Regions from separate parts of the Blautia sp. ZXY-1-C6 genome, predicted to be linked through region 1. Evidence: riboswitches for the same ligand, from Rfam matches in the RefSeq annotation. Region 1 holds a riboswitch; the other holds the start of a gene.
What was found. A riboswitch is a leader RNA that binds a small molecule or an ion and turns the genes downstream of it on or off. The one in region 1 is predicted to bind ZMP and ZTP.

Region 1 (3,882 bases):
CCCTGCCTTGCAGACAGACAGGATCATGCTCTGCACTGCAGATGTGGTTCCTCCTACCATAAGGAATGCATGCGCTGCGCCAAAAGCATCTGCTGCAAGCTCCTCCGCTTCTCTGATCACCGAAACCGGGTGGCAGAGATTGTCCAGCGGCTTCATAGAATTAACATCCAGCCCCACACATTTCTCTCCCAGCAACTGTGCAAGCTCCGGATTTCCTCTTCCTCTTTTATGTCCCGGCACATCAAAGGGAACGACTCTCTTCTTTCGGAAACGTTCCAGTGCTTCATATATGGGCGCATGCTGTTGTCTTTCATAATCCATTTGACATGTTCCTCTTTTCCTGTCGTCATGTACCGGCAAATACAGTTCTATCATTCAGCAATTGTATACTGCCTCAAACCGGCACAATGATTAATTATTTCTCTATATATTTGCTATATCTGCACAAAAAAAGAAGCAGATAAGTTCATTCACCATCTGCTTCTCTCATGATCTATAGAATTTCTCAGGCTCTGTCTCTTTATATACTGATCGGATTTCCCGTATAAATCCGTCTGTATCCTGTGCCTGTTCCCGTATTCTGAAATATTCATGACTGCTGTCGTCTTCAATCGCTGGCAAATATATGCTATGCTCTTATTGACCGTTTCACAAGATGATGTGTGCTTACGCACTGATTATTATAAAGTAATCAACTTATAAAATTTGAGCTTCTAACTCAATCAATAATGTGGTGTCTCCCACCCGGCAACTGCCCCGCCTGTCCGTATGGCTTAACATTCAGAAACTGTCTCTGAATGTGAGCAAATATTTGCATGAAAACGATAGTGTCTTTTCATACTAAAGATGAGAATAACATATCTTCTGAACTGTTGTCAATTCCATTTTCCATATTTTGCACTAGAGCGTGTCTGAAAAAGGCTTTCTGCAAGATGTGCGTCACAATTTGTGGTATATTTTGCCCGGATGAGGGCGCCGTAGCGGGCTACGGCAACTGAATTCGGGTGAAATATCCCGCAAAGTGGGGCGTGCAGATTGCGGGAATGATTTTTCAGACACGCTCTAGCTTTACCCGCTTTTTATATTTTCTTCATTTATCAGGGAAAACTGTGTTTATTTTTTAACAATTTCTTTCCTTGAGAAAACGTATTTTCTTTCATTACCAGGGATTACGATTCTCTTCTCTTATCAATTTGCACAACTTTTATCCAGTTTACTCACATTTTTTGACGTTTCAACAAAAATTTCTTGACATTTTTTTCTCAAAATGATATATTGTATTCATCAATTGAAAGAACCTTCGAGTACTGACGGAAAGAGTGGAGTGCAAACCACGTGGAGTCGGAGGTTTGTGGGAGCCGACCGTCTGGGCAGTATTTGAAGTATTCAGATACTGGCCTTTTTTTATAATTTCCGGAGCAGAAATCAGGAATGTCAGACAGACCGGCCGATACTTCTTTCAATTAATAATTGTTGCTGATCGCGGAGTGAACAGCAACAGAAGTTTTTCATGTTATGCGGAAACGAAAGGAGAAAAACAATTATGGGATTCAAATCAGACATTGAAATTGCACAGGAATGCGAGATGCTTCCAATTACTCAGATCGCAGAGAAAGCAGGTATTGACGACAAATATCTGGAGCAGTACGGAAAATACAAAGCAAAAATCGACTACAATCTTCTGAAAGAAAGTGATAAGAAGGATGGAAAATTAATCCTCGTTACAGCTATCAACCCAACTCCAGCAGGAGAAGGTAAAACTACTACTACTGTAGGTCTTGCAGATGGTATGCAGAGACTTGGCAAGAGTGTTATGGTAGCTCTTCGTGAGCCATCCTTAGGACCGGTATTCGGTGTAAAAGGTGGTGCAGCAGGCGGCGGATACGCACAGGTTGTTCCGATGGAAGACATCAACCTTCACTTCACAGGTGACTTCCATGCAATCGGCGCAGCTAACAACTTACTTGCAGCCATGATCGACAACCACATCTTCCAGGGCAATGCATTAAACATCGACCCACGTAAGATCACATGGAGAAGATGTGTAGATATGAACGACCGTCAGCTTCGTAACGTAGTAGATGGTCTTGGCGGAAAGACAAACGGTATGCCTCGTGAAGACGGATACGACATCACAGTTGCATCTGAAATCATGGCAGTTCTCTGTCTTGCAAGCGACATCAAAGACCTGAAAGAAAGATTATCCAAGATCATCATCGGATATACATACGGAAAAGTTTCCGAGCAGAAACCTGTAACAGCAGGTGACCTTCACGCAGAAGGCGCTATGACAGCCCTGTTAAAAGATGCTCTGAAACCAAACCTTGTACAGACTCTGGAACACGTTCCTGCAATCGTACATGGTGGACCATTCGCAAACATCGCTCATGGATGTAACTCTGTAACAGCTACAAAGATGGCTATGAAGCTTGCTGATTATGCAATCACAGAAGCTGGTTTCGGTGCTGACCTTGGTGCTGAGAAATTCCTTGATATCAAATGCCGTATGGCTGGTTTAAAACCAAGCGCAGTTGTAATCGTAGCTACAGTACGTGCCCTGAAATACAACGGCGGCGTTGCTAAAGCTGACCTTAACAATGAAAACCTGGAAGCTCTTGAAAAAGGTATCCCGAACCTGTTAAAACACGTTTCCAACATCAAAAACGTATACAAACTTCCATGTGTTGTTGCTATCAACGCATTCCCTACAGATACAAAAGCAGAGCTTGACTTTGTAGAAGCTAAATGTAAAGAACTGGGCGTTAACGTTGCTCTTTCTGAAGTATGGGCAAAAGGCGGCGAAGGCGGAATCAAACTTGCAGAAGAAGTTATCCGTCTTGTTGAAGAACCAAACGACTTCTCCTATGCATATGAACTGGAAGGTTCTATCGAAGACAAACTGAACCAGATCGTTCAGAAAGTATATGGCGGTAAGAGAGTAGTTCTGACAGCTAACGCTCAGAAACAGGCGAAACAGTTAGAAGCTCTTGGCTTTGGCAACTGCCCGATCTGTGTAGCTAAGACACAGTACAGCTTAACAGATGACCAGACTAAACTGGGTGCTCCTACTGACTTCGAAGTTACAGTACGTAACCTGAAGATTTCCGCTGGTGCAGGATTCATCGTAGCTCTTACAGGTGAGATCATGACAATGCCAGGTCTTCCTAAAGTTCCGGCTGCTGAGAGAATCGACGTAGACGAGACAGGTAAGATCACAGGTCTGTTCTAATCCGGTTGAAATCAATCGAATAATTCAAAAATATAAAAATCATATTTATGTATGATATGTGTCCAGACGATTTAACAGGCGGGAAGATTTTCCCGCCTGTTTTTTTCTTTATTTTTTTATAAGATAATCTTTTCCGGAAATACCAGGTTCCGTCATATGGATCGGATCCAGAATGCGATTAAGTTCATCCTCGTCCATAAGCTTTTCTTTCAGAATCAGACTTCTTACAGATTCGCCTGTCTTAATTGCCTTTTTTGCAATATCCGCAGCCTTCTGATATCCAAGATGGGGGCTGATTGCAGTGATAATACCTACACTGTTTTCTACCAGATAACGGCATCTTTCTTCATTTGCCGTAATTCCTACAATACAATTATCCACCAATGTCTGGACTGCATAGCCAAGAGTATCGATAGACTGAAACATGCAATAGAAAATAATCGGCTCAAACGCATTTAATTCCAGCTGACCAGCCTCTGCAGCCATGGTAATGGTAACATCATTACCAATAATATTAAAAGCAACCTGATTCACTACTTCAGGAATAACCGGATTAACTTTACCTGGCATAATAGAGGAACCATTCTGTTTTGCCGGAAGATTAATCTCCCCAAAACCAGTACGTGGACCGGAGGACATCAGACGGAGATCAT
Region 2 (3,882 bases), on a different contig from region 1:
TACAGCCAAAGAGGGAATTACACTGGAAGATGCCAAGAAGATTCTGGCAAAATCACGTAAAGAGAAATTACCCATTGTAGATGATGACTTTAACTTAAAAGGCTTAATTACTATTAAAGATATTGAGAAACAGATCAAATATCCTCTGGCTGCAAAGGATGAGCAGGGACGTCTTCTCTGCGGTGCTGCGGTAGGAATCACTGCTAATGTACTTGCACGTGTTGATGCACTTGTAAAGGCATCTGTAGACGTGATCGTAATTGATTCTGCACATGGACATTCAGAGAATATTCTGAAGGCTGTACGCGAGATCAAGGCAGCATATCCGGAACTGCAAGTAATCGCAGGTAACGTAGCAACAGGTGCTGCGACAAAGGCTCTGATCGAGGCCGGTGTAGATGCAGTTAAGGTTGGTATCGGACCTGGATCTATCTGTACCACACGAGTTGTTGCAGGTATCGGTGTTCCGCAGATCACTGCTGTTATGGACTGCTACGAAGCTGCAAAAGAATACGGAATCCCGATCATTGCAGACGGTGGTATCAAGTATTCCGGAGATGTCACAAAGGCAATCGCAGCCGGTGCGAATGTCTGCATGATGGGAAGCATGTTTGCAGGATGCGACGAGAGCCCGGGAACATTCGAACTGTATCAGGGCAGAAAATATAAAGTATACCGCGGTATGGGATCTATCGCAGCTATGGAGAACGGAAGTAAAGACCGTTATTTCCAGGAGAATGCGAAGAAACTTGTTCCGGAAGGCGTAGAAGGACGTGTTGCTTACAAAGGACATGTTGAGGATACTGTATTCCAGCTCATGGGCGGTCTCCGTTCCGGTATGGGATATTGTGGAGCAGAAACTATTGAGAAGCTTAAAGAAACAGGCAGATTCATCAAGATTTCTGCTGCATCTCTTAAGGAATCTCATCCACATGATATTCATATCACAAAAGAAGCTCCGAACTATAGCGTAGATGACAAATAATAAATTTCAGGTGTAATATATGCCCCGGCTGGCTGCTGATGGAAAGAAATAAGATTTCCAGGCATGCCGGCCGGGGTATTTTTTGAAGGGAGTAAAATCCCGTAAGAGAAGGTAAAAATGCAAAAGCATATAAACAAAAAGAAAAAAACAGATACCAGAACAGGAAAAACTGCAGCAAAAAAGAAAAACAGCAGGTCGAAAAGACGAAAGAGTAGCAGAGTAAGGCAGAGAAATCAGAGAATTCTTATGAGCCTTATGCTGCTCGTGATCATAGTTCTGATTGGGTGGATTATAATAAATCGGGCCAGTGAAAATGGATGGAGTATTGGGGACTTTTTACATAATTCTGACACGATGATTTCTGATGCGGAACAGTCAGGAACAGATAATGCGGATTCTTCAGGCGGACCGGAACAATGGCAGAAAGAAGGGGCGCCGTACATAGATGTGGAACTGCTGACACCGAATGAATATTCCAGACCGCAGATTCCTATTGAGAGTGTACAGTATATTGCCATTCATTATACTGCAAATCCGGGGGCAACAGCCATTGCAAATAGGAACTACTTCGAGAATCTGGCGACTACTCATGACACAAAGGTGAGCAGTCATTTTGTAGTGGGGCTGGATGGGGAAGTGGTGCAGTGTATTCCTACGTCAGAGATGTCCTATGCGACGAACTCACGTAATGTAGATACTTTGTCCATCGAGTGCTGTCATCCGGATGAGACGGGGAAATTTAATGAGGCAACTTATGATTCGGCAGTGAAGCTTTCTGCGTGGTTGTGCGTGCGGTTTGGGCTTACATCAGAGAACGTGATCCGGCATTATGATGTTACCGGAAAAAACTGTCCGAAATATTATGTGGAGAATCCGGATGCGTGGATACAGATGAAATCGGATATTGCGGCGCAGATTGATGTTGATTATGGTTTGCAGGATGTTCAGTAAAACGAAAATTCAGCACAGTACAAAAAAATTTGCCTTGAAATCCACAAAGAAGTATTGTACTATAATAACAACGTGTGATTTTTTTCACAACAGTGCCTGCATGACTGGCGGAAGTAGGATTACCTACAGGGAGTGCAGCGAGTATATGAGCCGACCGCCTGGGCAGCCTGGAAATTATTCAATGAATAAATAGGTTTCCCAGGCTTTTTTTAACCTTATTTTTAACGAAAAGGAGAAAAATTATGGAAATGTTATCACTGGAAAAAGAACTGAAAGAGAATTCCTATCCTGGCAGAGGAATTGTGATTGGACGTTCCGCAGACGGTAAGAAAGCAGTGACAGCTTATTTCATCATGGGCAGAAGCGAGAACAGCAGAAACAGAGTATTTGTAGAGGATGGTGAGGGAATCCGTACCCAGGCATTTGATCCGTCCAAACTTACAGATCCGAGTCTGATCATCTATGCACCTGTACGTGTACTGGGAAACAAAACAATCGTAACTAACGGAGATCAGACAGATACCATTTATGAGGGAATGGATCATCAGCTTACTTTTGAGCAGTCCTTAAGAAGCAGAGAATTCGAGCCGGACGGTCCGAACTATACACCTCGTATCTCCGGTGTTATGCACGTAGAGAACGGAAAATTCAACTATGCAATGTCAATTCTCAAGAGCAACAACGGAAATCCGGATGCATGTAACAGATACACATTTGCATACGAGAATGCCATTGCAGGAGAGGGACATTTCATCCATACTTATAAATGTGACGGAAATCCACTTCCAAGCTTTGAAGGCGAACCGAAACTGGTAGCAATTCCGGATGATATGGATGAGTTTGCAGAACTTCTCTGGAACAGCCTGAACGAAGATAACAAAGTATCTCTGTTTGTAAGATATATTGATATTGAGACAGGTAAGTACGAAAGCAAGATTATTAATAAGAATAAATAATAGTCACTTACTGAGTACAGATAGTGCTCATAGATTATTGTGAACATAAGACGATGCTTTCGCAGTAAGAAATTATTTACAGGAATTAATTTTAAAATACTTATTTGGTTCATACGGAGGATTTATATAATGAAAGAATTCGAATTAAAATATGGCTGTAACCCGAATCAGAAACCTGCAAAAATTTATATGGCAGACGGATCTGAGCTTCCGGTAAAGATCCTTTCCGGAAGACCGGGATATATCAATTTCCTGGATGCTTTTAATGGCTGGCAGCTGGTATCCAATCTGAAGAAAGCAACAGGACTTCCTGCAGCTACATCTTTTAAACATGTATCCCCTGCCGGTGCTGCTGTAGGACTTCCTCTTACAGAGACTCTGGCAAAGATCTACTGGGTAAATGATATGGACTGGAAGAATTTTTCACCATTAGCATGCGCTTATGCAAGAGCTCGCGGTGCTGACAGAATGTCCTCTTTTGGTGATTTTATTTCTCTTTCTGATGTGTGTGATAAAGATACAGCACTTCTGATCAAGAGAGAGGTATCTGACGGTGTTATTGCACCTGGATACACAGAGGAAGCACTGGAAATCCTGAAGCAGAAGAAAAAAGGTAACTACAATGTGATCCAGATTGAGGAGAACTTTGTACCGGCTCCGCTGGAACACAAAGAAGTATTTGGTGTAACTTTTGAGCAGGGTCGTCAGGAGCTTGAAATCGATGATGCAATGCTTTCCAATATTGTGACAGAGAATAAAGAGCTTACAGAGGAAGCAAAACGTGATATGAAGATTTCTCTGATCATCCTGAAATATACACAGTCCAACTCTGTATGTTTCGTAAAAGATGGACAGGCTATCGGTGTTGGTGCAGGACAGCAGTCACGTGTACATTGTACAAGACTTGCAGGACAGAAGGCAGACAACTGGTTCCTTCGCCAGTGCCCGAAAGTGCTGAATCTGCCATTTAAAGATACAATTTCACGTGCG

Region 2: linked by a shared signal. The riboswitch ahead of AC075J_RS06480 (IMP cyclohydrolase) and the one ahead of AC075J_RS07815 (formate--tetrahydrofolate ligase) in region 1 are both predicted to bind ZMP and ZTP.

What each region holds. Positions count from the first base shown of each region.
Region 1 is NZ_JBWJVQ010000162.1:43,174-47,055, forward strand. It holds gene AC075J_RS07800 (aminotransferase class I/II-fold pyridoxal phosphate-dependent enzyme) at 1-321, opposite strand, end outside; partial or broken gene AC075J_RS07805 (DUF6783 domain-containing protein) at 876-995, opposite strand; partial or broken gene AC075J_RS07810 (DUF6783 domain-containing protein) at 954-1,124, shown strand; ZMP/ZTP riboswitch at 1,294-1,379, shown strand; gene AC075J_RS07815 (formate--tetrahydrofolate ligase) at 1,544-3,229, shown strand; gene AC075J_RS07820 (aspartate ammonia-lyase) at 3,338-3,882, opposite strand, start outside.
Region 2 is NZ_JBWJVQ010000150.1:27,453-31,334, reverse strand. It holds gene guaB (IMP dehydrogenase) at 1-985, shown strand, start outside; gene AC075J_RS06485 (peptidoglycan recognition protein family protein) at 1,232-1,936, shown strand; ZMP/ZTP riboswitch at 2,027-2,107, shown strand; gene AC075J_RS06480 (IMP cyclohydrolase) at 2,179-2,892, shown strand; gene AC075J_RS06475 (phosphoribosylaminoimidazolecarboxamide formyltransferase) at 3,022-3,882, shown strand, end outside.